One region of the Streptomyces sp. NBC_00887 genome, then DNA from elsewhere that is predicted to be linked to it. Evidence: riboswitches for the same ligand, from Rfam matches in the RefSeq annotation. Region 1 holds a riboswitch; the other holds the start of a gene.
The links. Region 1 has a riboswitch for FMN ahead of ribD (bifunctional diaminohydroxyphosphoribosylaminopyrimidine deaminase/5-amino-6-(5-phosphoribosylamino)uracil reductase RibD). Riboswitches for the same ligand answer to the same signal wherever they lie in the genome.
Positions count from the first base shown of each region.

Region 2: it holds a riboswitch for FMN, as region 1 does, so the genes downstream of both, ribD (bifunctional diaminohydroxyphosphoribosylaminopyrimidine deaminase/5-amino-6-(5-phosphoribosylamino)uracil reductase RibD) here and ribD (bifunctional diaminohydroxyphosphoribosylaminopyrimidine deaminase/5-amino-6-(5-phosphoribosylamino)uracil reductase RibD) in region 1, are expected to answer to the same signal.

Region 1 covers NZ_CP108788.1:1,313,708-1,328,224, forward strand. Annotated here, with positions in the region: gene ribH (6,7-dimethyl-8-ribityllumazine synthase) at 1-283, opposite strand, end outside; gene OG844_RS05910 (bifunctional 3,4-dihydroxy-2-butanone-4-phosphate synthase/GTP cyclohydrolase II) at 308-1,597, opposite strand; gene OG844_RS05915 (nicotinamide riboside transporter PnuC) at 1,594-2,232, opposite strand; gene OG844_RS05920 (riboflavin synthase) at 2,229-2,846, opposite strand; gene ribD (bifunctional diaminohydroxyphosphoribosylaminopyrimidine deaminase/5-amino-6-(5-phosphoribosylamino)uracil reductase RibD) at 2,847-3,947, opposite strand; FMN riboswitch at 4,105-4,235, opposite strand; gene OG844_RS05930 (ROK family transcriptional regulator) at 4,313-5,518, opposite strand; gene OG844_RS05935 (MFS transporter) at 5,661-6,902, shown strand; partial or broken gene OG844_RS05940 (alginate lyase family protein) at 6,955-7,321, opposite strand; partial or broken gene OG844_RS05945 (nitrate reductase) at 7,338-7,492, shown strand; gene OG844_RS05950 (glycoside hydrolase family 6 protein) at 7,496-8,611, opposite strand; gene OG844_RS05955 (DUF5995 family protein) at 8,778-9,503, shown strand; gene OG844_RS05960 (hypothetical protein) at 9,526-10,128, opposite strand; gene OG844_RS05965 (NAD(P)-dependent oxidoreductase) at 10,055-10,585, shown strand; gene OG844_RS05970 (flavin monoamine oxidase family protein) at 10,683-12,374, opposite strand; gene OG844_RS05975 (carbon-nitrogen hydrolase family protein) at 12,431-13,228, opposite strand; gene OG844_RS05980 (Lrp/AsnC family transcriptional regulator) at 13,440-13,895, opposite strand; gene OG844_RS05985 (aldehyde dehydrogenase family protein) at 14,007-14,517, opposite strand, start outside.
Region 2 covers NZ_CP108788.1:8,677,897-8,692,413, forward strand. Annotated here, with positions in the region: gene OG844_RS39635 (carbon-nitrogen hydrolase family protein) at 1-483, shown strand, start outside; gene OG844_RS39640 (flavin monoamine oxidase family protein) at 540-2,231, shown strand; gene OG844_RS39645 (NAD(P)-dependent oxidoreductase) at 2,329-2,859, opposite strand; gene OG844_RS39650 (hypothetical protein) at 2,786-3,388, shown strand; gene OG844_RS39655 (DUF5995 family protein) at 3,411-4,136, opposite strand; gene OG844_RS39660 (glycoside hydrolase family 6 protein) at 4,303-5,418, shown strand; partial or broken gene OG844_RS39665 (nitrate reductase) at 5,422-5,576, opposite strand; partial or broken gene OG844_RS39670 (alginate lyase family protein) at 5,593-5,959, shown strand; gene OG844_RS39675 (MFS transporter) at 6,012-7,253, opposite strand; gene OG844_RS39680 (ROK family transcriptional regulator) at 7,396-8,601, shown strand; FMN riboswitch at 8,679-8,809, shown strand; gene ribD (bifunctional diaminohydroxyphosphoribosylaminopyrimidine deaminase/5-amino-6-(5-phosphoribosylamino)uracil reductase RibD) at 8,967-10,067, shown strand; gene OG844_RS39690 (riboflavin synthase) at 10,068-10,685, shown strand; gene OG844_RS39695 (nicotinamide riboside transporter PnuC) at 10,682-11,320, shown strand; gene OG844_RS39700 (bifunctional 3,4-dihydroxy-2-butanone-4-phosphate synthase/GTP cyclohydrolase II) at 11,317-12,606, shown strand; gene ribH (6,7-dimethyl-8-ribityllumazine synthase) at 12,631-13,116, shown strand; gene OG844_RS39710 (phosphoribosyl-ATP diphosphatase) at 13,152-13,424, shown strand; gene hisG (ATP phosphoribosyltransferase) at 13,478-14,326, shown strand; gene OG844_RS39720 (PH domain-containing protein) at 14,368-14,517, shown strand, end outside.

The sequences.
Region 1 (14,517 bases):
GGGACACGTACTCGAAGTGGGGGGTGCCGCCGCGGATGATCACTCCGAGGGCGACGATCGCGTCGTAACCGCGTCCCGCGAGGACCTTGGCGACCACCGGGAGCTCGAAGCTGCCGGGGACCCGGAGCAGGGTCGGTTCGTCGATGCCCAGGTCGTGCAGGGCGCGCAGTGCCCCGTCGACGAGTCCGTCCATGACCTTCTCGTGCCACTGCGCAGCGATCACTGCCACCCGCAGGTCACCGCAGTTGCGTACGGACAGTTCGGGTGCGCCCTTGCCGCTCATGTCTCTCCTACTGTTCGTCTGTGCTTACTGGTTGCCGCAGGTCGACGCGGTGACCGCGTCGAGCCAGGGCAGGTCGTGCCCCATGCGGTCCCGCTTGGTGCGCAGGTACCGCAGATTGTGTTCGCCGGCCTGGACGGGCATGGGTTCGCGCCCGGTGATCCCGAGCCCGTGCCGCACGAGCGCGGCGGTCTTGTCGGGGTTGTTGGTCATCAGCCGGAGCGTGCGGACGCCGAGGTCCTCGAGGATCTGGGCACCCGCCGCGTAGTCCCTGGCATCGGCCGGCAGGCCGAGCTCGAGATTGGCGTCGAGGGTGTCGGAGCCCCGCTCCTGGAGTTCGTACGCGCGCAGCTTGGACAGCAGGCCGATGCCGCGTCCCTCGTGACCGCGCAGATAGACGACGATGCCGCGGCCCTCGGTCGTGATGCGTTCCATCGAGGCGTGCAGCTGGGGGCCGCAGTCGCAGCGCTGGGACTGGAAGATGTCCCCCGTCAGGCACTCGGAGTGGACCCGGACGAGGACGTCCTGGCCGTCACCGATGTCCCCGTGGACGAGTGCCACGTGCTCGACGCCGTCGACGGTGGAGCGGTAGCCGAACGCGGTGAACGCGCCGAACGCGGTCGGCAGGCGTACCTCGGCCTCACGGCGGACGGTCGGTTCCGAGCTGCGCCGGTAGGCGATCAGGTCCTCGATGGAGATGATCGTCAGTCCGTGCTTGCGTGCGAACGGGACGAGGTCGGGCAGCCTGAGCATCACCCCGTCCTCGCCGGCGATCTCGACGATGGCGCCTGCGGGCCGCAGCCCGGCGAGGCGGGCGAGGTCCACCGCGGCCTCGGTGTGGCCGTTGCGGACGAGGACACCACCGGAGCGGGCGCGCAGCGGGAAGATGTGGCCGGGCCGGACGAAGTCGCCGGCGCCCGCCCTGCCGCCCGCCAGCATCCGCAGCGTGGTGGCCCGGTCGGCTGCGGAGATCCCGGTGGTCACACCATGGGCGGCCGAGGCGTCGACGGAGACGGTGAAGGCGGTCTTCATCGACTCGGTGTTGTTGTCGACCATCTGCGGGAGTTCGAGCCGTTCCAGCTCGTCGTTCTCCATGGGCGCGCAGATCAGCCCACGGCACTCGCTCATCATGAACGCGACGATCTCGGGGGTCGCCTTCTCGGCGGCGATGACGAGGTCGCCCTCGTTCTCGCGGTCCTCGTCGTCGACGACGACGACGGGCCGGCCGGCGGCGATGTCGCGGATCGCCTGCTCCACGGGGTCGAGGGACAGGTCCTCGGCCGTACGGTCGTGCAACCAGGTGGGCTGGGCAGTCATGCCGTGGCTCCTTCCAGAGCGGGTGACCGCGTACGCAGCCACCAGTCGCGCATGCCCCACAGGACGAGGGCCCCGTAGACGACGTAGATGAGACCGGAGAAGGCGAGTCCGCTGTGGAAGTTGAGCGGTACGCCGACGAGGTCGACGAGCAGCCACGCGAACCAGAACTCGACCATGCCGCGGGCCTGGGCCAGCATCGCGACGAGCGTGCCGGCGAAGATGTACGCGTCCGCCCACGGGCTCCAGGAGAGCGAGGGGAAGGCGGTGAACAGGCAGCCGACCGCGAGGGTGCCGACCGCGGCGCCGCCCGCCAGGTACGCACGCTCGCGCCAGGTGGCGAAGCGCACGGCGATGGAACCGTCCTGCTGCCTGCCGCGGGTCCACTGCTGCCAGCCCCATACGGCGACGGCGACGACGATCAGCTGCTTGCCGACGCTGCCCGCCTGCTGCACGGAGACGTTGGCGGCGATCAGGACGACGCCGGACAGGAGCTGGGCGGGCCAGGTCCAGACCGAGCGGAGCCAGCCGAGGGCCAGGGCTGTCAGACCGATCGTGTTGCCGATCAGGTCCGACCAGATGATGTGCTGGCCGAAGGCGGTGAACGCCTCCGAGTTCAGCCAGTCCAGGGCGCTCATGCGACCGGCCCTCCGGATTCCGGCGCGTTCCCGCCGAGCAGCCGCTCGACGTACTTCGCGATGACGTCCACTTCGAGGTTGACCGGGTCGCCGGGCTCCTTCACGCCCAGAGTGGTCAGCGCGAGGGTGGTGGGGATGAGGCTGATGGTGAAGTAGTCAGGGCCCGCGTCGACGACGGTCAGGCTCACGCCGTCGACGGTGATCGAGCCCTTCTCCACCACGTAACGGGTGAGATCGGCGGGCAGGGAGATCTTCACGATCTCCCAGTTCTCGGAGATCTTGCGCTCGATGATGCGGCCCGTGCCGTCGACGTGGCCCTGGACGATGTGTCCGCCGAGCCGGCCGCCGAGCGCCATGGGGCGCTCCAGGTTGACCCGGGAGCCGGTCTCGAGCGCTCCGAGGCTGGAGCGGCTCAGCGTCTCGGCCATCACATCGGCGGTGAACTCGTGTTCGCCGAGGTCCACGACGGTGAGGCAGACGCCGTTGACGGCGATGGAGTCGCCGTGCTTGGCGCCTTCGGTGACAACGGGGCCGCGCAGTCGGAAGCGGGAGGCGTCGCCGAGTTTCTCGACGGCGGTGACCTCACCCAGTTCTTCGACAATTCCGGTGAACACTCAGTTTCCCTTCCGAGCAGGGACGGGGACGGCGGTGATGCGCAGATCGGGGCCGATACGGACGGTCTCGGTCACGTCGAGGCGCAACGCCTGGGAGATGGTGGAGATTCCGGCGTCGGCGAGGGCTGCCGGGCCCGCGCCGAGGAGGACCGGAGCGAGGTAGCCGACGACCTTGTCGACTGCTCCCGCGGCGACGAAGGAACCGGCGAGGACGGGTCCGCCTTCGAGGAGTACGGAGCGGATCCCGCGCCTGTGCAGGGCCGTGAGCAGGGACGGGATGTCCAGGCCGGGGCCGGTGGCGGCGCGGGGCAGCCGGAGCACGGTGCCTTCGGGGAGGTGCGCGGTGTCGGCGTCGCCGGCGACCGCGATCAGGGTGGGTGCCGTGCCGTCGAGCACCCGGGAGCCGGGTCGTACGGCGGTGGCGCCCGTGTCGACGACGACACGGAGAGGCTGGTCGGCGCCTTCGATGCCGCGTACCGCGAGCTGGGGGTCGTCGGTGCGGGCCGTGCCGGAACCGACCACGACGGCGTCGGCCTCGGCGCGCAGCCGGTGGACGTCGGCGCGGGACTCGGCGGAGGTGATCCAGCGGCTCGTGGCGTCCGCGGCGGCGATCCGGCCGTCGAGGGTGGCCGCGTACTTCCACAGGACGTACGGGCGGCTGAGCCGCACGGAGGTCAGCCAGGCGGCGTTGCCCGCCTCGGCCTCTTCGGCGAGGAGGCCCTGCTCCACCTCGATCCCGGCGGCACGCAGGGTGTCGGCGCCTCCGGCGGCCTGCGGGTTCGGGTCACCGACGGCGTACACCACCCGCTCGACACCGGCTGCCGCGAGCGCCTGCGCGCAGGGGCCGGTGCGTCCGGTGTGGTTGCAGGGTTCGAGGGTGACGTAGGCGGTGCCGCCCCTGGCCTGCTCGCCGGCCTCGCGCAGGGCGTGGATCTCGGCGTGCGGCCCACCGGCGCGCCGGTGGAAGCCCTCACCGGCCGGCTGTCCGGCGGCGTCGAGAATCACGCACCCGACGACCGGGTTGGGGCTGGTGGAGCCGAGTCCGCGGGCCGCGAGCGTGATCGCTCGCCGCATGGCGGTGATATCGGCTGCGGTGGCCACCGGGTCCTCCTGCCTCTTCGGGCACGGACTCCGGGGCCTGTCGATGACGACAGATGAAGCGGAACGCAACAGGGGAACGCCGAGCCGGGACACGGATGCGTGGTCCCGGAAGATCCCGGAACGCATCCGCCCAAGGCGGCGTACCTGTGACGGACCGCCGCGCACTGCCTCCCATCCGGACTTTCACCGTCGGTCCAGGAATCTCACCTGGTCAACCGGCCGCTGGATGCGGACGGGTCGCGGACTATAACCGCCGGTTCGGAATTACACCGACCCCGGAGTGCGCTGCTACTGGTACAGCACACATTCTGCCACGGCTGGAGTTCAGCCATGCGGGTGCGCACTGTGGCGTGGATCACAGAAAGCTACCGGGCGCCACCCGGAGCGAACAGGACCTCCTGCGCGGCCTCGCGGGCGGCGAGCAGCGCGCCACGCAGGACCGCGCTGCCACCCAGCTCCCCCGCCCTGACCTCCGTGGGCAGGGGCGACATGCGGGCGAGCCGTTCCTCGACCCGTGCGGCGAGCGTGTCACCGCCCGCCCTGCCGACCTCGCCGGCCAGGACGAGGCAGCCGGGGTCGAGCACCGAGACGACGGCTGCGGCGCCGAGCGCGATCCGGTCGGCCAGCGCCGCCAGGAACGCGTCGCCCTCCGGGCCGTCCGCGGCCAGCGCGGAACGGACGACGGACGCGGCTGCGAGGTACTGCTCCTGCTCCCCGTCGCCGGCGGGGCCCTGCGCCTTGATGCCGTGGTCGGCTGCCAGTTCGCAGACGGCGACCGAGCCGGTCAGCGAGTGGTATCCGCCGTCGCAGTTGTGTGCCGAGGGCACCCCGCCGGTGCCGGGTACCGGCAGGAATCCGATCTCGCCCGCCCCGCCGGAGGCGCCGCGGCGCAGCTTCCCGTCCAGCATGACGGCGGCTCCGATGCCGTGGCCGAGCCAGAGCAGGACGAAGGTGTCGCGGTCGCGTGCGGCGCCGATGCGGTGTTCGGCGACGGCGGCCAGATTGGTCTCGTTCTCCACGAGGACCGTCGCGGGCAGCCGCTGCTGGAGCACCTTGACCAGCCCGCGGTGCCAGGCGGGGAGCCCTGTCGTGTCGCGGAGCTCGCCGGAAACGGGGTCGATGAGGCCGGGGGCTCCGATGCCGACGCTGTGGAGCGGCGCCGTTCCCGCGGCGCGGGCGGTGCGCTCCAGCAGCGCGACGGCCTGTTCCACCGCGGGCTCGGTCGCGGTGTCGCTGCCGATGGGCAGGGTGGCCTCGGCGAGCGTGACACCCAGCAGATCGGCGACGACCACGGCGACGCTGTCGGTGCGTACGTCGAGAGCGGCCAGGTGTGCGCGGTCGGCAACGATCCCGTACAGCCGGGCGTTGGGGCCCCGGCGGTCCGATCCGCTCTCGCCGACGACCCTGACCAGGCCGGCGTCCTGCAGTCGTTCGACCAGGTCGGCGACCGTGGGGCGGGACAGTCCGGTCAGGGTCTTGAGCTGAGTGGCCGTCAGCGGGCCGTCCTGCTGGAGAAGTCGCAGGGCGAGCCGGTCGTTGATGGCCCGGGCCGTGCTGGGGGATGCGGGCATGCCGGGATCCTTCCAGATCGCTGCCGGCCCGCCGTGGCGGGCTATTTATCAGGCAGGGTTCCTGATAGTTTACGTCCCGCACCGCGTGGACGGGCACCCGAGTGGCCTGTTCGGCGAGGATTCTCCGGGGAGGGCACGGCGTATGACGATGGATCCAACGGTCCGGGTTTTCGGCATGGAACAGGTCAGGCGGGCCAGGTACGCGGTCGCCGCGGTCTTCGCCGTGCACGGAGCGGTGACCGGCAGCTTCGCGACCCGGGTCCCCTGGATCCAGGACCATGCCTCGGTGAGCGCCGGACAGCTCGGCCTCGCCCTCGCCTTCCCGGCCATCGGCGCGTCACTGGCCATGCCGCTGGCCGGCCGGGTCAGTCACCGGTTCGGCGCACGGACGGCCCTGCGCGGGCTGCTGGCGCTCTGGACGCTGGCACTGGCCCTTCCGGCCCTGGCCCCGAACCTGTTCACGCTCTGCGCGGCGCTCTTCGTGTACGGGGCGACCGCCGGGATGTCGGACGTCGCCATGAACGCGCTCGGCGTCGAGGTGGAGAACCGGCTCGACAAGTCGATCATGTCCGGGCTGCACGGGTGGTGGAGCGTGGGCGCGCTGGTCGGTTCCGCGGCCGGCACGGTCGCCGCGCACATCGGCGCCGATGCCCGGCTCCATCACACCCTGGCCGCGCTCGTGCTCACCGTGCTCGGCCTGATCGCGTGCCGGCACGTGCTCGACCTGCGCAGCGAGCCGGACGAGGAGCCGCCGCCACGCTTCACTCTGCCGCCGAAGTCCGCGCTGGTCATCGGCGCGGTGGGCTTCTGCGCCGTGTTCGCCGAAGGAGCGAGCCTGGACTGGTCGGCGGTCTACCTCAAGGACAACATGGGCAGTTCCGCCGGGCTCGCCGCGGCGTCCACGACCGCGTTCGCCCTGATGATGGCGATCGCCCGGATCGCCGGCGACCGGGTCGTCGACCGGTTCGGCGCGGTGCGGACCGTACGGGTCGGCGGCGTCCTGGCCACCGTCGGCGGGCTGCTGGTTGTCCTGGCGCCGAACGCGGGGCTGGCGCTGTGCGGCTTCGGCCTGCTGGGACTGGGCGTCGCGGTCGTCGTACCGCTGGCGTTCGCGGCGGCCGGGCGCAGCGGGGACAACCCGAGCCGGGCCATCGCGGGCGTCGCCACCATCACGTACACCTCGGGGCTCATCGCCCCGTCCGCGATCGGCTCCCTGGCGGAGGCGACGTCGCTGCTGGTGTCGTTCGGCCTCGTGACGGTGCTGGCATTCGGACTGGTGCTGGGCGCCGGGGTGCTGAGGGCGGGCGATCGCAAGGTGGCGGAGGGCGGCGCGCCCGACGCGGCACCCGCCGCCGCACCGTCCGGAAGCACCGCCGGAAAGTGACACGGGACGGCGTACGGGTGCCGCGGACGGCGCGGGGCCCGTACGCCGCAGGTCAGCCGGCGATCGAGTCGAGCTGTTCCGCGGCGGGGCACAGTGCCCACGGGTCACCGCCGGGGGAGTTTCGAGGCGGGGACCGCCGCCCGGGCCTCCCGGTCGCCCGCGGCCGCGGCCGCGTGCACGATGTCGCTCGCCGCGTACCGGTGGAACTCCAGCTCGGGGTGCGGCCAGGGGGCGGCCCCGGTCGCGGCGGGCAGCAGATGGCGCACGGCCGTGAACAGGCTCTGCCCCTGCGGCCCTTCGTAGTCCCAGAGGTCCACCCCGACCTGCCTGCCGATGGCGGCGAGCCGGGTGTGGGCGACCAGGTCGAAGGTCGAGTAGTGCCGGCTCCTGGTCCGTGCGAGCTCCTGGGGCCGGCTTCCACCCTCACGATGTCCCGACGACTTCGAACTGAGCGGTGCCGTGCTCGGCACCATCGTCGTGATCACCGGTTACCACGTGCTGCGGGCCTTCGCCCCCGCCCACCTCAGGACCAAGGAGCCCTGCTGGACTCGGGCACCTCCGCGTACGACGAGGAATCGCCCAAGAGCTGAGGCTCAGCCGGTGGCCAGGGCGTAGGCGTAGTCCGGGGTGAAGGATCCGGCCGCGCCCGTGCAGCCGTCGGACTCCCCCGGCAGCTTCACCCACAGGTAGGCGTCGATCCGGGACTCGCCGGTCCTCGTCGTCGGGGTCCGGCCGAGGGCCCTGCCTCCCGGGTCGCACCAGTCACCGGCCTGCGGCGCCCCGTTGCCGTTGCGACTGGTGTCGATGACCGCGCCGAGGCGGGCCGGGCCGCCGAGGGCGGCCAGTACCCGGCGGGCGTAGTCCGCTTCGTCCGCCGTGCTGTGGAAGTTCGACACATTGGTGAAGATGCCGTCCCCGCTGGTCGCGGCTCCGGCCTCCTTGAGCGCCGCCGCCTGCTTGGCGGCGGCGTGCCAGCCCGAGTGCCCGCCGTCGAAGTAGACCCTGGCCCGCGGGTTCGCGGCGTGCAGGGTACGGCCCGCCCTGGCCAGCGACGCGAAGCGGGCTGCGCGCTGCCCCGCCGAGAGGCAGTCCGAGAGCGCGATCGCGTCCGGCTCAAGGATCACGATCACCGGCCCGCTGCCCAGCCCTTCGGCGAATTCGCCCATCCACGCGTCGTACGCCGCGAGTCCCGGCGCCCCTCCTTCGGAGGCTCCGCCACAGTCCCGGTCGGGTATCGCGTAGGGCACGAGCACGGGGGTGCGGCCCGCGGCGGCGGCTCCCGACGTCACGCCGCGGACCTGGGCGGTCACCGCTGACGGGTTGTAGGCCGCGAACCAGACCGCGGCCGGCTGCGCCGCGATCCGGGACTCGATGAGCGGGCGGCGCGGATCGTCCCGGTGGCCTCGGACCCAGTCCAGGACCTGCGACTCCGGGTGGCGGTAGAGCCCGGCGGCCGTGGCGGTCCGCTGCGGGGGCTTCTTCTGCGACGGCGCCGGAGCGGCTCTCTTCACGCCCGTCCGGGAAGGACGCGGCGAGGCGGAGGGGGACACGGTGGCCGGTGACGCGGTGGGCACCGCGGGCAGCGGTTCGAGGACCGGCGAAGCGGTCGTGTCGGGGCGGGCGGTCGTCCGCTCGCCCTCCCCCGCGGCTGCGGTGATCACACCGGTCGCCGTACCGACGGCGACGACGGCCGATGCGGCGAAGGCCATGGCGTGCCGGCGTGCGGTACGCCTCCGCTGTCTGGTTTCGGTCCTGCGTTGTGCGCGTGCGCCCGACACTGTTCGTTCCTCTCCCCCGGCGCCCCGCGTTCGTCCGTTCCGATGAACCTCCGGCCGGTCTGCGCCGTGGCGAGCCTACGGCTGGGACGCTGCCCGCATGGCCCAGTTCGAGCAGTTCGCAGACCCGGTCGGCGCCTCCTGCCCACGAGTGGACGGTGCGGTGGCCGATGTGGGCACGGTGATCGAGCGGATGCGCATGCTCCGCTCCCACTGGCCGCCGGGAGACGGCGTAGCCGTGTTCAACCAGGTCTATCTGACGGTCACCGAGGCCGTCAGCGGGCGGACCGAGGACGGTTCCCTCCCGGACCGGGACACCGTGTCCGCCCTGGATGTGCGGTTCGCCGAGCGCTATCTGACCGCTGTCGACACCGCCGCCGCGGGCGGTCGGCCGCCCGCCTGCTGGCGTCCGCTGTTCCAGCTCCGGCGCCATCCCGGCGTACGCCCGCTGCAGTTCGCACTCGCCGGTATCAATGCGCACATCGGTCACGATCTCGCCGTGGCCGTGGTGGACACCTGTCGTACGCTCGGCTGCGCTCCGGCGGACCTGGAGGAGGAGTTCGACCGGGTGGGAGATCTCCTCGTGATGCTGGAGGAACAGATCCGCGAAGAACTGATGCCGGGTCCCGATCTGCTGGAGGTCGCCGACCCCCTCACGCATCTGGCGGGTTCCTGGAGCCTGGAGAGGGCCCGTGAGGCCTCGTGGTCGGCGGCGCGGATGCTGTGGCGACTGCGTGGAGTACCGCTGCTGGCCGAGGAGTTCAGGGCTCGTACGGACGCGGGTATCGGCCTGGTGGGGCGGATTCTGCTCACCCCGTGCCGCTGATCCGGTTCACCCGGACGGCGGGTCATACCCTGGGGTGTTCCCCGGCCTCTTCCCCGCGGAGCCCATCATGTCCGATCCGGCCGGCCGCCCCCGCGTGGTCGTCTCCGTACCCCCGCACCTGCGCGCCGAGTTCTTCACCGCCGAGGTCTGGCAGCAGTTGGACGCGGCGGCCGAGCTGACCGTTCTGGACGAGCACCGGGACCGTACGGCGCTGGCTGCGGCCCTCCCCGGCGCACGGGCACTCATCACCTCGTGGCGCAGTCCGCGCGTCGACGCGCGGCTCCTCGACTCCGCTGACCGGTTGGAGCTCGTCGCGCACACGGGATCGGCCGTGGCCCCGTACGTCGACGAGGAGGTGTTCCGGCGCGGCGTCCATGTCACGCAGGCGGGGCACGAGATGGCCCGGCCGGTGGCCGAGGTGGCCCTCGCCTTCACCCTGTCCCTGCTGCACCGCATCCACCGCTTCGATCATGCCCTGCACGGCGGCGCCCCGTGGGCCGAGGCCGTCCAGGGCGCCGCCGTCGCACGAGATCCACGGCAGCGACATCGGGGTGGTCGGCGCGTCCCGCACCGGTCGCGCGTACATCTCCATGGTGCGGGCGATGGGGGCGCGGGTCCGGGTCACCGACCCGTTCCTGTCCGACGCGGACGCGGTGGCGCTCGGGGTGGAGTCCGTGCCGCTGGAGGAGCTGCTGACGCGGAGCAGAATCGTCGCCGTGCACGCCCCGGTGACCGAGCGGACGCACCGGATGCTCGGTGCCGCCCAGCTTGCGCTGATGCCGGACGGCGCGGGCCTGGTGAACACCGCCCGGGCCTGGCTGGTCGACGAGGAGGCACTGCTCGCGGAGCTGGCCTCGGGGCGGCTGGACGCGGCGATCGACGTGTTCGACGCGGAGCCGCTCCCGGAGGACCACCCCTTCCGCGCCCTGCCGAACGTGCTGCTGACCCCGCATCGGGCCGCGGGCAGCGTCGAGGGCAGGCAGCGTCTCGGGGCGAGCGCCGTCGGCGAGGTGCTGCGGTTGCTCGCCGGGCAGCGCCTGCTCCACACGGTGACCGCCGACGCCCTGGAACGCCTGCGCTGACGGCCCGTCCGGGGTCTGCGCGCGCAGGCGTTCCGGGCGGTGCCGGGGCTGCCGGCCGGGCCGGGGTCTGCGCCGACGGCCCGGCCGGTGCCCGGTCTCAGTCCTCCGGAAGCTCGACCGGTGCGATCTCGTCGAAGACGTCGCCGGGGCCGGGGTTCGTCGGGTCCGTGGCGCCGCCGAACTGGGCCATCACACCCCAGACGGCGTTGAGCGCGGTCTGCACGGCGCCCTCGGCCCAGCCGGCCGTCCACGAGATGTCGTCGCCGGCCAGGAACAGGCCCCGCTTGTCCGAGGGCAGCCGGTCCTGCATGAAGTGGGTGAACAGGCGCCGCTGGTAGCGGTAGTGACCCGGCAGGTTGGCCTTGAACGCGCCCATGAAGTAGGGCTCGTTCTCCCACGAGACGGTGACCGGGTTACCGATGATGTGCTTGCGGATGTCGACCTTGGGATAGATCTCGCCGAGCGATTTGAGCATGACGTCCATGCGCTCCTTCGGGGAGAGCGGCAGCCACTTCAGGCTGTCGTCGCACCACGTGTAGGAGAGGCAGATGACGGCCGGCTTGCCGGGCCCGTCGTCCAGGAGGTACGTGCCCCGGGTCATCCGGTCCGTGAGCGTCATCGACATGGTGTCGCGGCCGGTCGCTTCGTCCTTGTCCAACCAGAACGGCCGGTCGACGGGCACGAACAGTTTGGACGACTCCATGTAGTGGGTGCGCTCCATCGCCGTCCAGTGGTCGATCGGGAAGAGCGCGTCGTCGCAGGCGATCTTGGAGAGCAGCAGCCAGGACTGCCCGGTGAAGACCGCCGCCCGGTAGGAGCGGATGTCGCCGGTGGCGTCCGTGACGGTGATCCGGTTGCCTGCGGTACGGTCCAGGCGGGTCACCGCGGGGCGCGGCTGCCCGCCGTGCAGGGAGGCCAGCGACGTACCGAGCGGCCAGTGGACGATCTTGCGCGGTTCGCGGTCCCACAGGCGCAGCGGCAGCTGCTGGCTGCCGCCGACGATCCCGCGGTGGTGGTCGTCGGCCTCGGTGTAGACGACGCGGAGGATCTCCAGGATGGAGTTGGGGAAGTCGGTGTCCCAGCCGCCGGTTCCGAAGCCGACCTGGCCGAAGATCTCGCGGTGCCGGAAGGACTTGAAGGCGTCCGAGGCGCAGAGGAACCCGTAGAAGGTCTGGTTGTCGAGCTTCTCGACGAGCTTCGCCCAGATCTCCCGGATGCGCGGGACATCGCGCTCGCGCATGGCGCTGTTCATGTCGGAGAAGTCGGCGCCCTCTTCCAGGCACGCGTTCCAGGCGTCCATCACATCGCGGTAGACCTGCGGCAGATCGGCGATCGTCTCGGCGTAGTGGGACTCGCCCTTGAGGTCGACGACGGTCGACGGAGTCGCCGCGGAGAGCGGGTTGGGGAACGGCTCGGTCTCCAGGCCCACCAGGTCGATGTAGTGCTGCAGCGCCGTGGACGAGGGCGGGAAGCGCATGGCGCCCATCTCGGCGGTCAGCGAGGGGTCGCAGCCCTCGAAACCGACCGTACGCAGCCGGCCGCCGATCTGGTCCGCTTCGTAGACGACGGGCCGCAGCCCCATCTTCATCAGTTCGTACGCGGCGATGATGCCGGAGAGGCCACCGCCGATGACGGCGACCTCGGATCCGTGCTCGGTCGCCGGTATCTGGCCGATGCCCGCCGGGTGCGCGAGGAAGTCGTCGTACGCGTAGGGGAAGTCCGGCCCGAACATGGTGATCGGCGGCTGCGCGTCGGTGTGCTGGACGGCGTTGGGCACCGTGGACGTCATGGGGTACGGACTCCTTGCACAGGTGAGAGGGGGACGAAGAGGGAGGGCGGCGCGGGTCAGACGAGGGAGCCGTACAGGCCGGGACGGCGGTCCTTCAGATACGGGTTGGCCGTCCGCGAGGCATCGAGGAACCCGGGGTCCACCTCACCGATGACGAGCTCCTCACCGCGGCCGGCGCGGGTCCTCACAGTGCCGTCGGGGCCTGCCAGACAGCTCAGCCCGACGAACTCGAACTCACCCTCCGGACCGGTCCTGTTGACGTACGCGACGTACATCTGGCTCTCGAAGGCACGGACCGGGACCACCGACTCGGCGACGAACTGGAAGGGGTGCATCTGGGCGGTCGGCACCAGCAGCAGACCGGTCCCCGCCAGGGCGTGCGCGCGGACGTTCTCCGGGAACTCGACGTCGTAGCAGATCAGCACGCCGATCCGGACGCCGTCGAGGTCCGCCTGCACCACGGCCTGCTCGCCGGGGGTGAACCACTTCTGCTCGAAGCTGCCGAACAGGTGGGTCTTGCGGTAGTTCGCGAGGGCGCCGCCGTCCGGGCCGATGAGCTGCGCCGCGTTGAAGATCAGCTCGCCGGCGCGCTCCGGGTAGCCGTACAGGACCGCGATGCCGTGCCGCGCGCAGAGCTCGGCGACCGCGCGTGCCCCCGGGCCGTCCGCGGGTTCGGCGAGCGTGGGGACGGCGTCGCCGACGGCGTATCCGGTGAGGAAGAGTTCCGGGCAGACGAGCAGTCGGGCACCGGCTTCGGCGGCGCGTCCTGCGGCCTCGTCGAGCACCTTGATGTTCTCGTCCACGGAGCCGGGTCGTCCGGAGCTCTGGAGCAGGGCGGTACGCAGCGGCGGCATGGCTGACCTCGGGCGGTGCGGGCGGAGTACGGGGAGACGTATTGAAGGTACGGGGCGCCGATCGGGCCGGACAAGGCGCGAGTGTTGCGCACACACCATCGATTCATTGCGTCGGACAGGGCTGCCGCGGCGATTCGTTGCGTACGGCGTCCACGCAGGTCAGAAGGGTGATTTCGGTCTCGCACGGGCGGGGGCGGGGCCCCGCGCGGCCTCAGGCGGGAGAGCCCGAGGCGTACCGTCGCAGCAGCGGGGAGAGGACGAGCACCGACTTGGTGCGCTCCACGTACGGCTCGCCCGCGATGCGCTCGAGCACCTGCTCGAAGTGCCGCATATCGGCGGCGAAGACCTGCACGATCGCGTCGGCGTCCCCCGTGACGGTGGACGCGGACGCGATCTCCGGGTAACGGGCGAGGCCCTGCTTGATCGCTTCCGGTGCGGTGTTGCGGCTGCAGTAGATCTCGATGAAGCCCTCGGTGTGCCAGCCGAGCGCCGCCGGGTCCACCCGCACGGTGAAGCCGGTGATGGCTCCCTCGGCGCGCAGTCGGTCCACGCGGCGTTTCACGGCGGGGGCGGACAGTCCGATGATCGCGCCGATGTCGGCGTAACTGCGCCGGGCGTCTTCGGCAAGGGCGTGGACGATGCGTTCGTCGAGGTCGTTCAGGCGCACTTCAGAGGGATCACTTCTCTGCGACGGTCGGATTCGGGGGCGGCACGGGCCGCCCCCGAAGTAGACCACGCGCGCCCGCGCGGGGCGCGCTCACCGCAGGGGGGCGGCCGGTCAGAAGGGGAACTGCGAGCGGCCGTGCTGCACCGAGATCCACTTCTGGGTGGTGAAGGCCTCGATCGTCGAGTCGCCGTTCAGCCGTCCCAGGCCCGAGGCCTTCTCGCCGCCGAAGGGCACGATGGGCTCGTCGTGGACCGTGCCGTCGTTGATGTGGATCATGCCGGTGCGGATGCGCTGCCCCACGCGTACACCGCGTTCGATGTTTCCCGTGTGCACCGCGCCGCTCAGCCCGTACGGGGTGTCGTTGGCGATCCGGACGGCCTCGTCCTCGCCGTCGAAGGGCACGAGGAGGGCGACGGGCCCGAAGATCTCCTGCTGCAGGACGGGGGAATCGGCGGCTATCGCGGTCAGTACGGAGGGGCTCACCAGGTTGCCCTCGGCCCGGCCGTGCAACAGGGCCGTCGCGCCGGCCTCCACGGTCTGGTCGACGATCTTGCTCACCGCTTCGGCCTGCGAGGAGTTGATCAGCGGGCCGATCTGGGTCGAGGGGTCGGCCGGGTCCCCG
Region 2 (14,517 bases), 7.4 Mb from region 1:
GGCGCCCTCGCGAACTACCGCAAGACCCACCTGTTCGGCAGCTTCGAGCAGAAGTGGTTCACCCCCGGCGAGCAGGCCGTGGTGCAGGCGGACCTCGACGGCGTCCGGATCGGCGTGCTGATCTGCTACGACGTCGAGTTCCCGGAGAACGTCCGCGCGCACGCCCTGGCGGGGACCGGTCTGCTGCTGGTGCCGACCGCCCAGATGCACCCCTTCCAGTTCGTCGCCGAGTCGGTGGTCCCGGTCCGTGCCTTCGAGAGCCAGATGTACGTCGCGTACGTCAACAGGACCGGTCCGGAGGGTGAGTTCGAGTTCGTCGGGCTGAGCTGTCTGGCAGGCCCCGACGGCACTGTGAGGACCCGCGCCGGCCGCGGTGAGGAGCTCGTCATCGGTGAGGTGGACCCCGGGTTCCTCGATGCCTCGCGGACGGCCAACCCGTATCTGAAGGACCGCCGTCCCGGCCTGTACGGCTCCCTCGTCTGACCCGCGCCGCCCTCCCTCTTCGTCCCCCTCTCACCTGTGCAAGGAGTCCGTACCCCATGACGTCCACGGTGCCCAACGCCGTCCAGCACACCGACGCGCAGCCGCCGATCACCATGTTCGGGCCGGACTTCCCCTACGCGTACGACGACTTCCTCGCGCACCCGGCGGGCATCGGCCAGATACCGGCGACCGAGCACGGATCCGAGGTCGCCGTCATCGGCGGTGGCCTCTCCGGCATCATCGCCGCGTACGAACTGATGAAGATGGGGCTGCGGCCCGTCGTCTACGAAGCGGACCAGATCGGCGGCCGGCTGCGTACGGTCGGTTTCGAGGGCTGCGACCCCTCGCTGACCGCCGAGATGGGCGCCATGCGCTTCCCGCCCTCGTCCACGGCGCTGCAGCACTACATCGACCTGGTGGGCCTGGAGACCGAGCCGTTCCCCAACCCGCTCTCCGCGGCGACTCCGTCGACCGTCGTCGACCTCAAGGGCGAGTCCCACTACGCCGAGACGATCGCCGATCTGCCGCAGGTCTACCGCGATGTGATGGACGCCTGGAACGCGTGCCTGGAAGAGGGCGCCGACTTCTCCGACATGAACAGCGCCATGCGCGAGCGCGATGTCCCGCGCATCCGGGAGATCTGGGCGAAGCTCGTCGAGAAGCTCGACAACCAGACCTTCTACGGGTTCCTCTGCGCCTCGGACGCCTTCAAGTCCTTCCGGCACCGCGAGATCTTCGGCCAGGTCGGCTTCGGAACCGGCGGCTGGGACACCGACTTCCCCAACTCCATCCTGGAGATCCTCCGCGTCGTCTACACCGAGGCCGACGACCACCACCGCGGGATCGTCGGCGGCAGCCAGCAGCTGCCGCTGCGCCTGTGGGACCGCGAACCGCGCAAGATCGTCCACTGGCCGCTCGGTACGTCGCTGGCCTCCCTGCACGGCGGGCAGCCGCGCCCCGCGGTGACCCGCCTGGACCGTACCGCAGGCAACCGGATCACCGTCACGGACGCCACCGGCGACATCCGCTCCTACCGGGCGGCGGTCTTCACCGGGCAGTCCTGGCTGCTGCTCTCCAAGATCGCCTGCGACGACGCGCTCTTCCCGATCGACCACTGGACGGCGATGGAGCGCACCCACTACATGGAGTCGTCCAAACTGTTCGTGCCCGTCGACCGGCCGTTCTGGTTGGACAAGGACGAAGCGACCGGCCGCGACACCATGTCGATGACGCTCACGGACCGGATGACCCGGGGCACGTACCTCCTGGACGACGGGCCCGGCAAGCCGGCCGTCATCTGCCTCTCCTACACGTGGTGCGACGACAGCCTGAAGTGGCTGCCGCTCTCCCCGAAGGAGCGCATGGACGTCATGCTCAAATCGCTCGGCGAGATCTATCCCAAGGTCGACATCCGCAAGCACATCATCGGTAACCCGGTCACCGTCTCGTGGGAGAACGAGCCCTACTTCATGGGCGCGTTCAAGGCCAACCTGCCGGGTCACTACCGCTACCAGCGGCGCCTGTTCACCCACTTCATGCAGGACCGGCTGCCCTCGGACAAGCGGGGCCTGTTCCTGGCCGGCGACGACATCTCGTGGACGGCCGGCTGGGCCGAGGGCGCCGTGCAGACCGCGCTCAACGCCGTCTGGGGTGTGATGGCCCAGTTCGGCGGCGCCACGGACCCGACGAACCCCGGCCCCGGCGACGTCTTCGACGAGATCGCACCGGTCGAGCTTCCGGAGGACTGAGACCGGGCACCGGCCGGGCCGTCGGCGCAGACCCCGGCCCGGCCGGCAGCCCCGGCACCGCCCGGAACGCCTGCGCGCGCAGACCCCGGACGGGCCGTCAGCGCAGGCGTTCCAGGGCGTCGGCGGTCACCGTGTGGAGCAGGCGCTGCCCGGCGAGCAACCGCAGCACCTCGCCGACGGCGCTCGCCCCGAGACGCTGCCTGCCCTCGACGCTGCCCGCGGCCCGATGCGGGGTCAGCAGCACGTTCGGCAGGGCGCGGAAGGGGTGGTCCTCCGGGAGCGGCTCCGCGTCGAACACGTCGATCGCCGCGTCCAGCCGCCCCGAGGCCAGCTCCGCGAGCAGTGCCTCCTCGTCGACCAGCCAGGCCCGGGCGGTGTTCACCAGGCCCGCGCCGTCCGGCATCAGCGCAAGCTGGGCGGCACCGAGCATCCGGTGCGTCCGCTCGGTCACCGGGGCGTGCACGGCGACGATTCTGCTCCGCGTCAGCAGCTCCTCCAGCGGCACGGACTCCACCCCGAGCGCCACCGCGTCCGCGTCGGACAGGAACGGGTCGGTGACCCGGACCCGCGCCCCCATCGCCCGCACCATGGAGATGTACGCGCGACCGGTGCGGGACGCGCCGACCACCCCGATGTCGCTGCCGTGGATCTCGTGCGACGGCGGCGCCCTGGACGGCCTCGGCCCACGGGGCGCCGCCGTGCAGGGCATGATCGAAGCGGTGGATGCGGTGCAGCAGGGACAGGGTGAAGGCGAGGGCCACCTCGGCCACCGGCCGGGCCATCTCGTGCCCCGCCTGCGTGACATGGACGCCGCGCCGGAACACCTCCTCGTCGACGTACGGGGCCACGGCCGATCCCGTGTGCGCGACGAGCTCCAACCGGTCAGCGGAGTCGAGGAGCCGCGCGTCGACGCGCGGACTGCGCCACGAGGTGATGAGTGCCCGTGCGCCGGGGAGGGCCGCAGCCAGCGCCGTACGGTCCCGGTGCTCGTCCAGAACGGTCAGCTCGGCCGCCGCGTCCAACTGCTGCCAGACCTCGGCGGTGAAGAACTCGGCGCGCAGGTGCGGGGGTACGGAGACGACCACGCGGGGGCGGCCGGCCGGATCGGACATGATGGGCTCCGCGGGGAAGAGGCCGGGGAACACCCCAGGGTATGACCCGCCGTCCGGGTGAACCGGATCAGCGGCACGGGGTGAGCAGAATCCGCCCCACCAGGCCGATACCCGCGTCCGTACGAGCCCTGAACTCCTCGGCCAGCAGCGGTACTCCACGCAGTCGCCACAGCATCCGCGCCGCCGACCACGAGGCCTCACGGGCCCTCTCCAGGCTCCAGGAACCCGCCAGATGCGTGAGGGGGTCGGCGACCTCCAGCAGATCGGGACCCGGCATCAGTTCTTCGCGGATCTGTTCCTCCAGCATCACGAGGAGATCTCCCACCCGGTCGAACTCCTCCTCCAGGTCCGCCGGAGCGCAGCCGAGCGTACGACAGGTGTCCACCACGGCCACGGCGAGATCGTGACCGATGTGCGCATTGATACCGGCGAGTGCGAACTGCAGCGGGCGTACGCCGGGATGGCGCCGGAGCTGGAACAGCGGACGCCAGCAGGCGGGCGGCCGACCGCCCGCGGCGGCGGTGTCGACAGCGGTCAGATAGCGCTCGGCGAACCGCACATCCAGGGCGGACACGGTGTCCCGGTCCGGGAGGGAACCGTCCTCGGTCCGCCCGCTGACGGCCTCGGTGACCGTCAGATAGACCTGGTTGAACACGGCTACGCCGTCTCCCGGCGGCCAGTGGGAGCGGAGCATGCGCATCCGCTCGATCACCGTGCCCACATCGGCCACCGCACCGTCCACTCGTGGGCAGGAGGCGCCGACCGGGTCTGCGAACTGCTCGAACTGGGCCATGCGGGCAGCGTCCCAGCCGTAGGCTCGCCACGGCGCAGACCGGCCGGAGGTTCATCGGAACGGACGAACGCGGGGCGCCGGGGGAGAGGAACGAACAGTGTCGGGCGCACGCGCACAACGCAGGACCGAAACCAGACAGCGGAGGCGTACCGCACGCCGGCACGCCATGGCCTTCGCCGCATCGGCCGTCGTCGCCGTCGGTACGGCGACCGGTGTGATCACCGCAGCCGCGGGGGAGGGCGAGCGGACGACCGCCCGCCCCGACACGACCGCTTCGCCGGTCCTCGAACCGCTGCCCGCGGTGCCCACCGCGTCACCGGCCACCGTGTCCCCCTCCGCCTCGCCGCGTCCTTCCCGGACGGGCGTGAAGAGAGCCGCTCCGGCGCCGTCGCAGAAGAAGCCCCCGCAGCGGACCGCCACGGCCGCCGGGCTCTACCGCCACCCGGAGTCGCAGGTCCTGGACTGGGTCCGAGGCCACCGGGACGATCCGCGCCGCCCGCTCATCGAGTCCCGGATCGCGGCGCAGCCGGCCGCGGTCTGGTTCGCGGCCTACAACCCGTCAGCGGTGACCGCCCAGGTCCGCGGCGTGACGTCGGGAGCCGCCGCCGCGGGCCGCACCCCCGTGCTCGTGCCCTACGCGATACCCGACCGGGACTGTGGCGGAGCCTCCGAAGGAGGGGCGCCGGGACTCGCGGCGTACGACGCGTGGATGGGCGAATTCGCCGAAGGGCTGGGCAGCGGGCCGGTGATCGTGATCCTTGAGCCGGACGCGATCGCGCTCTCGGACTGCCTCTCGGCGGGGCAGCGCGCAGCCCGCTTCGCGTCGCTGGCCAGGGCGGGCCGTACCCTGCACGCCGCGAACCCGCGGGCCAGGGTCTACTTCGACGGCGGGCACTCGGGCTGGCACGCCGCCGCCAAGCAGGCGGCGGCGCTCAAGGAGGCCGGAGCCGCGACCAGCGGGGACGGCATCTTCACCAATGTGTCGAACTTCCACAGCACGGCGGACGAAGCGGACTACGCCCGCCGGGTACTGGCCGCCCTCGGCGGCCCGGCCCGCCTCGGCGCGGTCATCGACACCAGTCGCAACGGCAACGGGGCGCCGCAGGCCGGTGACTGGTGCGACCCGGGAGGCAGGGCCCTCGGCCGGACCCCGACGACGAGGACCGGCGAGTCCCGGATCGACGCCTACCTGTGGGTGAAGCTGCCGGGGGAGTCCGACGGCTGCACGGGCGCGGCCGGATCCTTCACCCCGGACTACGCCTACGCCCTGGCCACCGGCTGAGCCTCAGCTCTTGGGCGATTCCTCGTCGTACGCGGAGGTGCCCGAGTCCAGCAGGGCTCCTTGGTCCTGAGGTGGGCGGGGGCGAAGGCCCGCAGCACGTGGTAACCGGTGATCACGACGATGGTGCCGAGCACGGCACCGCTCAGTTCGAAGTCGTCGGGACATCGTGAGGGTGGAAGCCGGCCCCAGGAGCTCGCACGGACCAGGAGCCGGCACTACTCGACCTTCGACCTGGTCGCCCACACCCGGCTCGCCGCCATCGGCAGGCAGGTCGGGGTGGACCTCTGGGACTACGAAGGGCCGCAGGGGCAGAGCCTGTTCACGGCCGTGCGCCATCTGCTGCCCGCCGCGACCGGGGCCGCCCCCTGGCCGCACCCCGAGCTGGAGTTCCACCGGTACGCGGCGAGCGACATCGTGCACGCGGCCGCGGCCGCGGGCGACCGGGAGGCCCGGGCGGCGGTCCCCGCCTCGAAACTCCCCCGGCGGTGACCCGTGGGCACTGTGCCCCGCCGCGGAACAGCTCGACTCGATCGCCGGCTGACCTGCGGCGTACGGGCCCCGCGCCGTCCGCGGCACCCGTACGCCGTCCCGTGTCACTTTCCGGCGGTGCTTCCGGACGGTGCGGCGGCGGGTGCCGCGTCGGGCGCGCCGCCCTCCGCCACCTTGCGATCGCCCGCCCTCAGCACCCCGGCGCCCAGCACCAGTCCGAATGCCAGCACCGTCACGAGGCCGAACGACACCAGCAGCGACGTCGCCTCCGCCAGGGAGCCGATCGCGGACGGGGCGATGAGCCCCGAGGTGTACGTGATGGTGGCGACGCCCGCGATGGCCCGGCTCGGGTTGTCCCCGCTGCGCCCGGCCGCCGCGAACGCCAGCGGTACGACGACCGCGACGCCCAGTCCCAGCAGGCCGAAGCCGCACAGCGCCAGCCCCGCGTTCGGCGCCAGGACAACCAGCAGCCCGCCGACGGTGGCCAGGACGCCGCCGACCCGTACGGTCCGCACCGCGCCGAACCGGTCGACGACCCGGTCGCCGGCGATCCGGGCGATCGCCATCATCAGGGCGAACGCGGTCGTGGACGCCGCGGCGAGCCCGGCGGAACTGCCCATGTTGTCCTTGAGGTAGACCGCCGACCAGTCCAGGCTCGCTCCTTCGGCGAACACGGCGCAGAAGCCCACCGCGCCGATGACCAGCGCGGACTTCGGCGGCAGAGTGAAGCGTGGCGGCGGCTCCTCGTCCGGCTCGCTGCGCAGGTCGAGCACGTGCCGGCACGCGATCAGGCCGAGCACGGTGAGCACGAGCGCGGCCAGGGTGTGATGGAGCCGGGCATCGGCGCCGATGTGCGCGGCGACCGTGCCGGCCGCGGAACCGACCAGCGCGCCCACGCTCCACCACCCGTGCAGCCCGGACATGATCGACTTGTCGAGCCGGTTCTCCACCTCGACGCCGAGCGCGTTCATGGCGACGTCCGACATCCCGGCGGTCGCCCCGTACACGAAGAGCGCCGCGCAGAGCGTGAACAGGTTCGGGGCCAGGGCCGGAAGGGCCAGTGCCAGCGTCCAGAGCGCCAGCAGCCCGCGCAGGGCCGTCCGTGCGCCGAACCGGTGACTGACCCGGCCGGCCAGCGGCATGGCCAGTGACGCGCCGATGGCCGGGAAGGCGAGGGCGAGGCCGAGCTGTCCGGCGCTCACCGAGGCATGGTCCTGGATCCAGGGGACCCGGGTCGCGAAGCTGCCGGTCACCGCTCCGTGCACGGCGAAGACCGCGGCGACCGCGTACCTGGCCCGCCTGACCTGTTCCATGCCGAAAACCCGGACCGTTGGATCCATCGTCATACGCCGTGCCCTCCCCGGAGAATCCTCGCCGAACAGGCCACTCGGGTGCCCGTCCACGCGGTGCGGGACGTAAACTATCAGGAACCCTGCCTGATAAATAGCCCGCCACGGCGGGCCGGCAGCGATCTGGAAGGATCCCGGCATGCCCGCATCCCCCAGCACGGCCCGGGCCATCAACGACCGGCTCGCCCTGCGACTTCTCCAGCAGGACGGCCCGCTGACGGCCACTCAGCTCAAGACCCTGACCGGACTGTCCCGCCCCACGGTCGCCGACCTGGTCGAACGACTGCAGGACGCCGGCCTGGTCAGGGTCGTCGGCGAGAGCGGATCGGACCGCCGGGGCCCCAACGCCCGGCTGTACGGGATCGTTGCCGACCGCGCACACCTGGCCGCTCTCGACGTACGCACCGACAGCGTCGCCGTGGTCGTCGCCGATCTGCTGGGTGTCACGCTCGCCGAGGCCACCCTGCCCATCGGCAGCGACACCGCGACCGAGCCCGCGGTGGAACAGGCCGTCGCGCTGCTGGAGCGCACCGCCCGCGCCGCGGGAACGGCGCCGCTCCACAGCGTCGGCATCGGAGCCCCCGGCCTCATCGACCCCGTTTCCGGCGAGCTCCGCGACACGACAGGGCTCCCCGCCTGGCACCGCGGGCTGGTCAAGGTGCTCCAGCAGCGGCTGCCCGCGACGGTCCTCGTGGAGAACGAGACCAATCTGGCCGCCGTCGCCGAACACCGCATCGGCGCCGCACGCGACCGCGACACCTTCGTCCTGCTCTGGCTCGGCCACGGCATCGGAGCCGCCGTCATGCTGGACGGGAAGCTGCGCCGCGGCGCCTCCGGCGGGGCGGGCGAGATCGGATTCCTGCCGGTACCCGGCACCGGCGGGGTGCCCTCGGCACACAACTGCGACGGCGGATACCACTCGCTGACCGGCTCGGTCGCCGTCTGCGAACTGGCAGCCGACCACGGCATCAAGGCGCAGGGCCCCGCCGGCGACGGGGAGCAGGAGCAGTACCTCGCAGCCGCGTCCGTCGTCCGTTCCGCGCTGGCCGCGGACGGCCCGGAGGGCGACGCGTTCCTGGCGGCGCTGGCCGACCGGATCGCGCTCGGCGCCGCAGCCGTCGTCTCGGTGCTCGACCCCGGCTGCCTCGTCCTGGCCGGCGAGGTCGGCAGGGCGGGCGGTGACACGCTCGCCGCACGGGTCGAGGAACGGCTCGCCCGCATGTCGCCCCTGCCCACGGAGGTCAGGGCGGGGGAGCTGGGTGGCAGCGCGGTCCTGCGTGGCGCGCTGCTCGCCGCCCGCGAGGCCGCGCAGGAGGTCCTGTTCGCTCCGGGTGGCGCCCGGTAGCTTTCTGTGATCCACGCCACAGTGCGCACCCGCATGGCTGAACTCCAGCCGTGGCAGAATGTGTGCTGTACCAGTAGCAGCGCACTCCGGGGTCGGTGTAATTCCGAACCGGCGGTTATAGTCCGCGACCCGTCCGCATCCAGCGGCCGGTTGACCAGGTGAGATTCCTGGACCGACGGTGAAAGTCCGGATGGGAGGCAGTGCGCGGCGGTCCGTCACAGGTACGCCGCCTTGGGCGGATGCGTTCCGGGATCTTCCGGGACCACGCATCCGTGTCCCGGCTCGGCGTTCCCCTGTTGCGTTCCGCTTCATCTGTCGTCATCGACAGGCCCCGGAGTCCGTGCCCGAAGAGGCAGGAGGACCCGGTGGCCACCGCAGCCGATATCACCGCCATGCGGCGAGCGATCACGCTCGCGGCCCGCGGACTCGGCTCCACCAGCCCCAACCCGGTCGTCGGGTGCGTGATTCTCGACGCCGCCGGACAGCCGGCCGGTGAGGGCTTCCACCGGCGCGCCGGTGGGCCGCACGCCGAGATCCACGCCCTGCGCGAGGCCGGCGAGCAGGCCAGGGGCGGCACCGCCTACGTCACCCTCGAACCCTGCAACCACACCGGACGCACCGGCCCCTGCGCGCAGGCGCTCGCGGCAGCCGGTGTCGAGCGGGTGGTGTACGCCGTCGGTGACCCGAACCCGCAGGCCGCCGGAGGCGCCGACACCCTGCGTGCCGCCGGGATCGAGGTGGAGCAGGGCCTCCTCGCCGAAGAGGCCGAGGCGGGCAACGCCGCCTGGCTGACCTCCGTGCGGCTCAGCCGCCCGTACGTCCTGTGGAAGTACGCGGCCACCCTCGACGGCCGGATCGCCGCCGCGGACGCCACGAGCCGCTGGATCACCTCCGCCGAGTCCCGCGCCGACGTCCACCGGCTGCGCGCCGAGGCCGACGCCGTCGTGGTCGGTTCCGGCACGGCCCGCACCGACGACCCCCAGCTCGCGGTACGCGGCATCGAAGGCGCCGACCAGCCTCTCCGTGTCGTCGTCGACACGGGCGCCACCGCCGTACGACCCGGCTCCCGGGTGCTCGACGGCACGGCACCCACCCTGATCGCGGTCGCCGGCGACGCCGACACCGCGCACCTCCCCGAAGGCACCGTGCTCCGGCTGCCCCGCGCCGCCACCGGCCCCGGCCTGGACATCCCGTCCCTGCTCACGGCCCTGCACAGGCGCGGGATCCGCTCCGTACTCCTCGAAGGCGGACCCGTCCTCGCCGGTTCCTTCGTCGCCGCGGGAGCAGTCGACAAGGTCGTCGGCTACCTCGCTCCGGTCCTCCTCGGCGCGGGCCCGGCAGCCCTCGCCGACGCCGGAATCTCCACCATCTCCCAGGCGTTGCGCCTCGACGTGACCGAGACCGTCCGTATCGGCCCCGATCTGCGCATCACCGCCGTCCCCGTCCCTGCTCGGAAGGGAAACTGAGTGTTCACCGGAATTGTCGAAGAACTGGGTGAGGTCACCGCCGTCGAGAAACTCGGCGACGCCTCCCGCTTCCGACTGCGCGGCCCCGTTGTCACCGAAGGCGCCAAGCACGGCGACTCCATCGCCGTCAACGGCGTCTGCCTCACCGTCGTGGACCTCGGCGAACACGAGTTCACCGCCGATGTGATGGCCGAGACGCTGAGCCGCTCCAGCCTCGGAGCGCTCGAGACCGGCTCCCGGGTCAACCTGGAGCGCCCCATGGCGCTCGGCGGCCGGCTCGGCGGACACATCGTCCAGGGCCACGTCGACGGCACGGGCCGCATCATCGAGCGCAAGATCTCCGAGAACTGGGAGATCGTGAAGATCTCCCTGCCCGCCGATCTCACCCGTTACGTGGTGGAGAAGGGCTCGATCACCGTCGACGGCGTGAGCCTGACCGTCGTCGACGCGGGCCCTGACTACTTCACCATCAGCCTCATCCCCACCACCCTCGCGCTGACCACTCTGGGCGTGAAGGAGCCCGGCGACCCGGTCAACCTCGAAGTGGACGTCATCGCGAAGTACGTCGAGCGGCTGCTCGGCGGGAACGCGCCGGAATCCGGAGGGCCGGTCGCATGAGCGCCCTGGACTGGCTGAACTCGGAGGCGTTCACCGCCTTCGGCCAGCACATCATCTGGTCGGACCTGATCGGCAACACGATCGGTCTGACAGCCCTGGCCCTCGGCTGGCTCCGCTCGGTCTGGACCTGGCCCGCCCAGCTCCTGTCCGGCGTCGTCCTGATCGCCGCCAACGTCTCCGTGCAGCAGGCGGGCAGCGTCGGCAAGCAGCTGATCGTCGTCGCCGTCGCCGTATGGGGCTGGCAGCAGTGGACCCGCGGCAGGCAGCAGGACGGTTCCATCGCCGTGCGCTTCGCCACCTGGCGCGAGCGTGCGTACCTGGCGGGCGGCGCCGCGGTCGGCACCCTCGCGGTCGGCTGCCTGTTCACCGCCTTCCCCTCGCTCTCCTGGAGCCCGTGGGCGGACGCGTACATCTTCGCCGGCACGCTCGTCGCGATGCTGGCCCAGGCCCGCGGCATGGTCGAGTTCTGGTTCGCGTGGCTGCTCGTCGACCTCGTCGGCGTACCGCTCAACTTCCACAGCGGACTCGCCTTCTCCGGTCTCATCTACGTCGTCTACGGGGCCCTCGTCCTGTGGGGCATGCGCGACTGGTGGCTGCGTACGCGGTCACCCGCTCTGGAAGGAGCCACGGCATGACTGCCCAGCCCACCTGGTTGCACGACCGTACGGCCGAGGACCTGTCCCTCGACCCCGTGGAGCAGGCGATCCGCGACATCGCCGCCGGCCGGCCCGTCGTCGTCGTCGACGACGAGGACCGCGAGAACGAGGGCGACCTCGTCATCGCCGCCGAGAAGGCGACCCCCGAGATCGTCGCGTTCATGATGAGCGAGTGCCGTGGGCTGATCTGCGCGCCCATGGAGAACGACGAGCTGGAACGGCTCGAACTCCCGCAGATGGTCGACAACAACACCGAGTCGATGAAGACCGCCTTCACCGTCTCCGTCGACGCCTCGGCCGCCCATGGTGTGACCACCGGGATCTCCGCAGCCGACCGGGCCACCACGCTGCGGATGCTGGCGGGCGGCAGGGCGGGCGCCGGCGACTTCGTCCGGCCCGGCCACATCTTCCCGCTGCGCGCCCGCTCCGGTGGTGTCCTCGTCCGCAACGGCCACACCGAGGCCGCGGTGGACCTCGCCCGCCTCGCCGGGCTGCGGCCCGCAGGCGCCATCGTCGAGATCGCCGGCGAGGACGGGGTGATGCTCAGGCTGCCCGACCTCGTCCCGTTCGCACGCAAGCACGGACTGACGATCATCTCCATCGAGGACCTGATCGCCTACCGGCGCAGCTCGGAACCGACCGTCCGCCGTGAGGCCGAGGTACGCCTGCCGACCGCGTTCGGCGCGTTCACCGCGTTCGGCTACCGCTCCACCGTCGACGGCGTCGAGCACGTGGCACTCGTCCACGGGGACATCGGTGACGGCCAGGACGTCCTCGTCCGGGTCCACTCCGAGTGCCTGACGGGGGACATCTTCCAGTCCCAGCGCTGCGACTGCGGCCCCCAGCTGCACGCCTCGATGGAACGCATCACGACCGAGGGCCGCGGCATCGTCGTCTATCTGCGCGGTCACGAGGGACGCGGCATCGGCCTGCTGTCCAAGCTGCGCGCGTACGAACTCCAGGAGCGGGGCTCCGACACCCTCGACGCCAATCTCGAGCTCGGCCTGCCGGCCGATGCCAGGGACTACGCGGCGGGTGCCCAGATCCTCGAGGACCTCGGCGTCCGCACGCTCCGGCTGATGACCAACAACCCCGACAAGACCGCCGCGCTCGTGCGGCACGGGCTCGGGATCACCGGGCGCGAACCCATGCCCGTCCAGGCCGGCGAACACAATCTGCGGTACCTGCGCACCAAGCGGGACCGCATGGGGCACGACCTGCCCTGGCTCGACGCGGTCACCGCGTCGACCTGCGGCAACCAGTAAGCACAGACGAACAGTAGGAGAGACATGAGCGGCAAGGGCGCACCCGAACTGTCCGTACGCAACTGCGGTGACCTGCGGGTGGCAGTGATCGCTGCGCAGTGGCACGAGAAGGTCATGGACGGACTCGTCGACGGGGCACTGCGCGCCCTGCACGACCTGGGCATCGACGAACCGACCCTGCTCCGGGTCCCCGGCAGCTTCGAGCTCCCGGTGGTCGCCAAGGTCCTCGCGGGACGCGGTTACGACGCGATCGTCGCCCTCGGAGTGATCATCCGCGGCGGCACCCCCCACTTCGAGTACGTGTCCCAGGGCGTCACCAACGGCCTCACCCAGGTCACCGTCGACACCGGCGTCCCCGTCGGCTTCGGCGTCCTCACCTGCGACACCGAGGAGCAGGCGCTGGACCGGGCGGGACTCGAGGGTTCCAACGAGGACAAGGGGCACGAAGCGGTCACCGCCGCCGTCGCCACCGCGGCCACGCTGCGCACCGTCAGCGAACCCTGGCGCTGAGAGAGGGTCCGGGACCCCGTATTCTAAGGACCATCATGGCGAACAAAACCTTCGAAGAGCTCTTCGCCGAGCTGCAGCTCAAGGCCGCCAACGGCGACCCCTCCACCTCCCGCACCGCCGAACTGGTGGACAAGGGCGTGCATGCCATCGGCAAGAAGGTCGTCGAGGAGGCCGCCGAGGTCTGGATGGCCGCCGAGTACGAGGGCAAGGAAGCCGCCGCCGAGGAGATCTCGCAGCTGCTGTACCACGTCCAGGTGATGATGGTCGCCCGCGGAATCTCCCTCGACGACGTCTACGCCCACCTCTGAGCACAGCCCCGCACGTTCCCGGAACTCCCTCCGTACAAAGGAAACCTGACCTCATGCTGCGCATCGCCGTCCCCAACAAGGGTGCAATCTCCGGGCCTGCGATGGCGATGCTCCATGAGGCGGGCTACCAGCAGCGCAAGGAGTCGAAGGAACTCGTCCTGGTCGACCCCACGAACGAGGTCGAGTTCTTCTATCTGCGGCCGCGCGACATCGCGATCTACGTCAGCTCCGGCCGCCTGGACATCGGCATCACCGGCCGCGACCTGCTGCTGGACTCCGGTGCCGACGCCGAGGAGATCCTCCAGCTCGGCTTCGCCCGCTCCACCTTCCGCTACGCCACGAAGCCCGGCACGGCCACCGGCCCGCAGGACTTCGACGGCATGACGGTCGCCACCTCCTACGAGGGCATCGTCGCCAAGCACCTCGCCGAAGTGGGTGTCAAGGCCTCGGTCGTGCACCTCGACGGCGCGGTCGAGACGGCCATCGAGCTCGGTGTCGCCCAGATCATCGCCGATGTGGTGGAGACCGGCACCAGCATGCGCAACGCCGGTCTGGAAGTCATCGGCGAGCCGATCATGTCCTCGGAAGCGGTCGTGATCCGTCGCAAGGGCGCCCCCGCCGACGAGCCCAAGGTGGAGCAGTTCCTGCGCCGCCTGCAGGGCGTCCTGGTCGCCCGCAGCTACGTGATGATGGACTACGACTGCCGCGTCGAGCACCTGGAGCGCGCCGTGGCCCTCACCCCGGGCCTCGAGTCGCCGACCATCTCCCCGCTGCACCACGAGGGCTGGGTGGCCGTCCGCTCCATGGTCGCCGCCAAGGAGGCGCAGCGGATCATGGACGACCTGTACGAGCTCGGCGCCCGCGCCATCCTCACGACGGCCATCCACGCCTGCCGCCTCTGACGGCCCGGACCGACCAGCGCACACCGAAGGACGACAGTCTCATGTCCGCCCCCGCGTCCCGGACCGAACTCCCCGCCCTCCCGGTCACCTTCAGGCCCACCCTCACCCGGGTGGTCCTGCTGACCGTGGGGGTGGCCATGTTCGTCGTCATCACCGTCGTCGCACTGATCCTCGAACACCTGAGCCCGGGG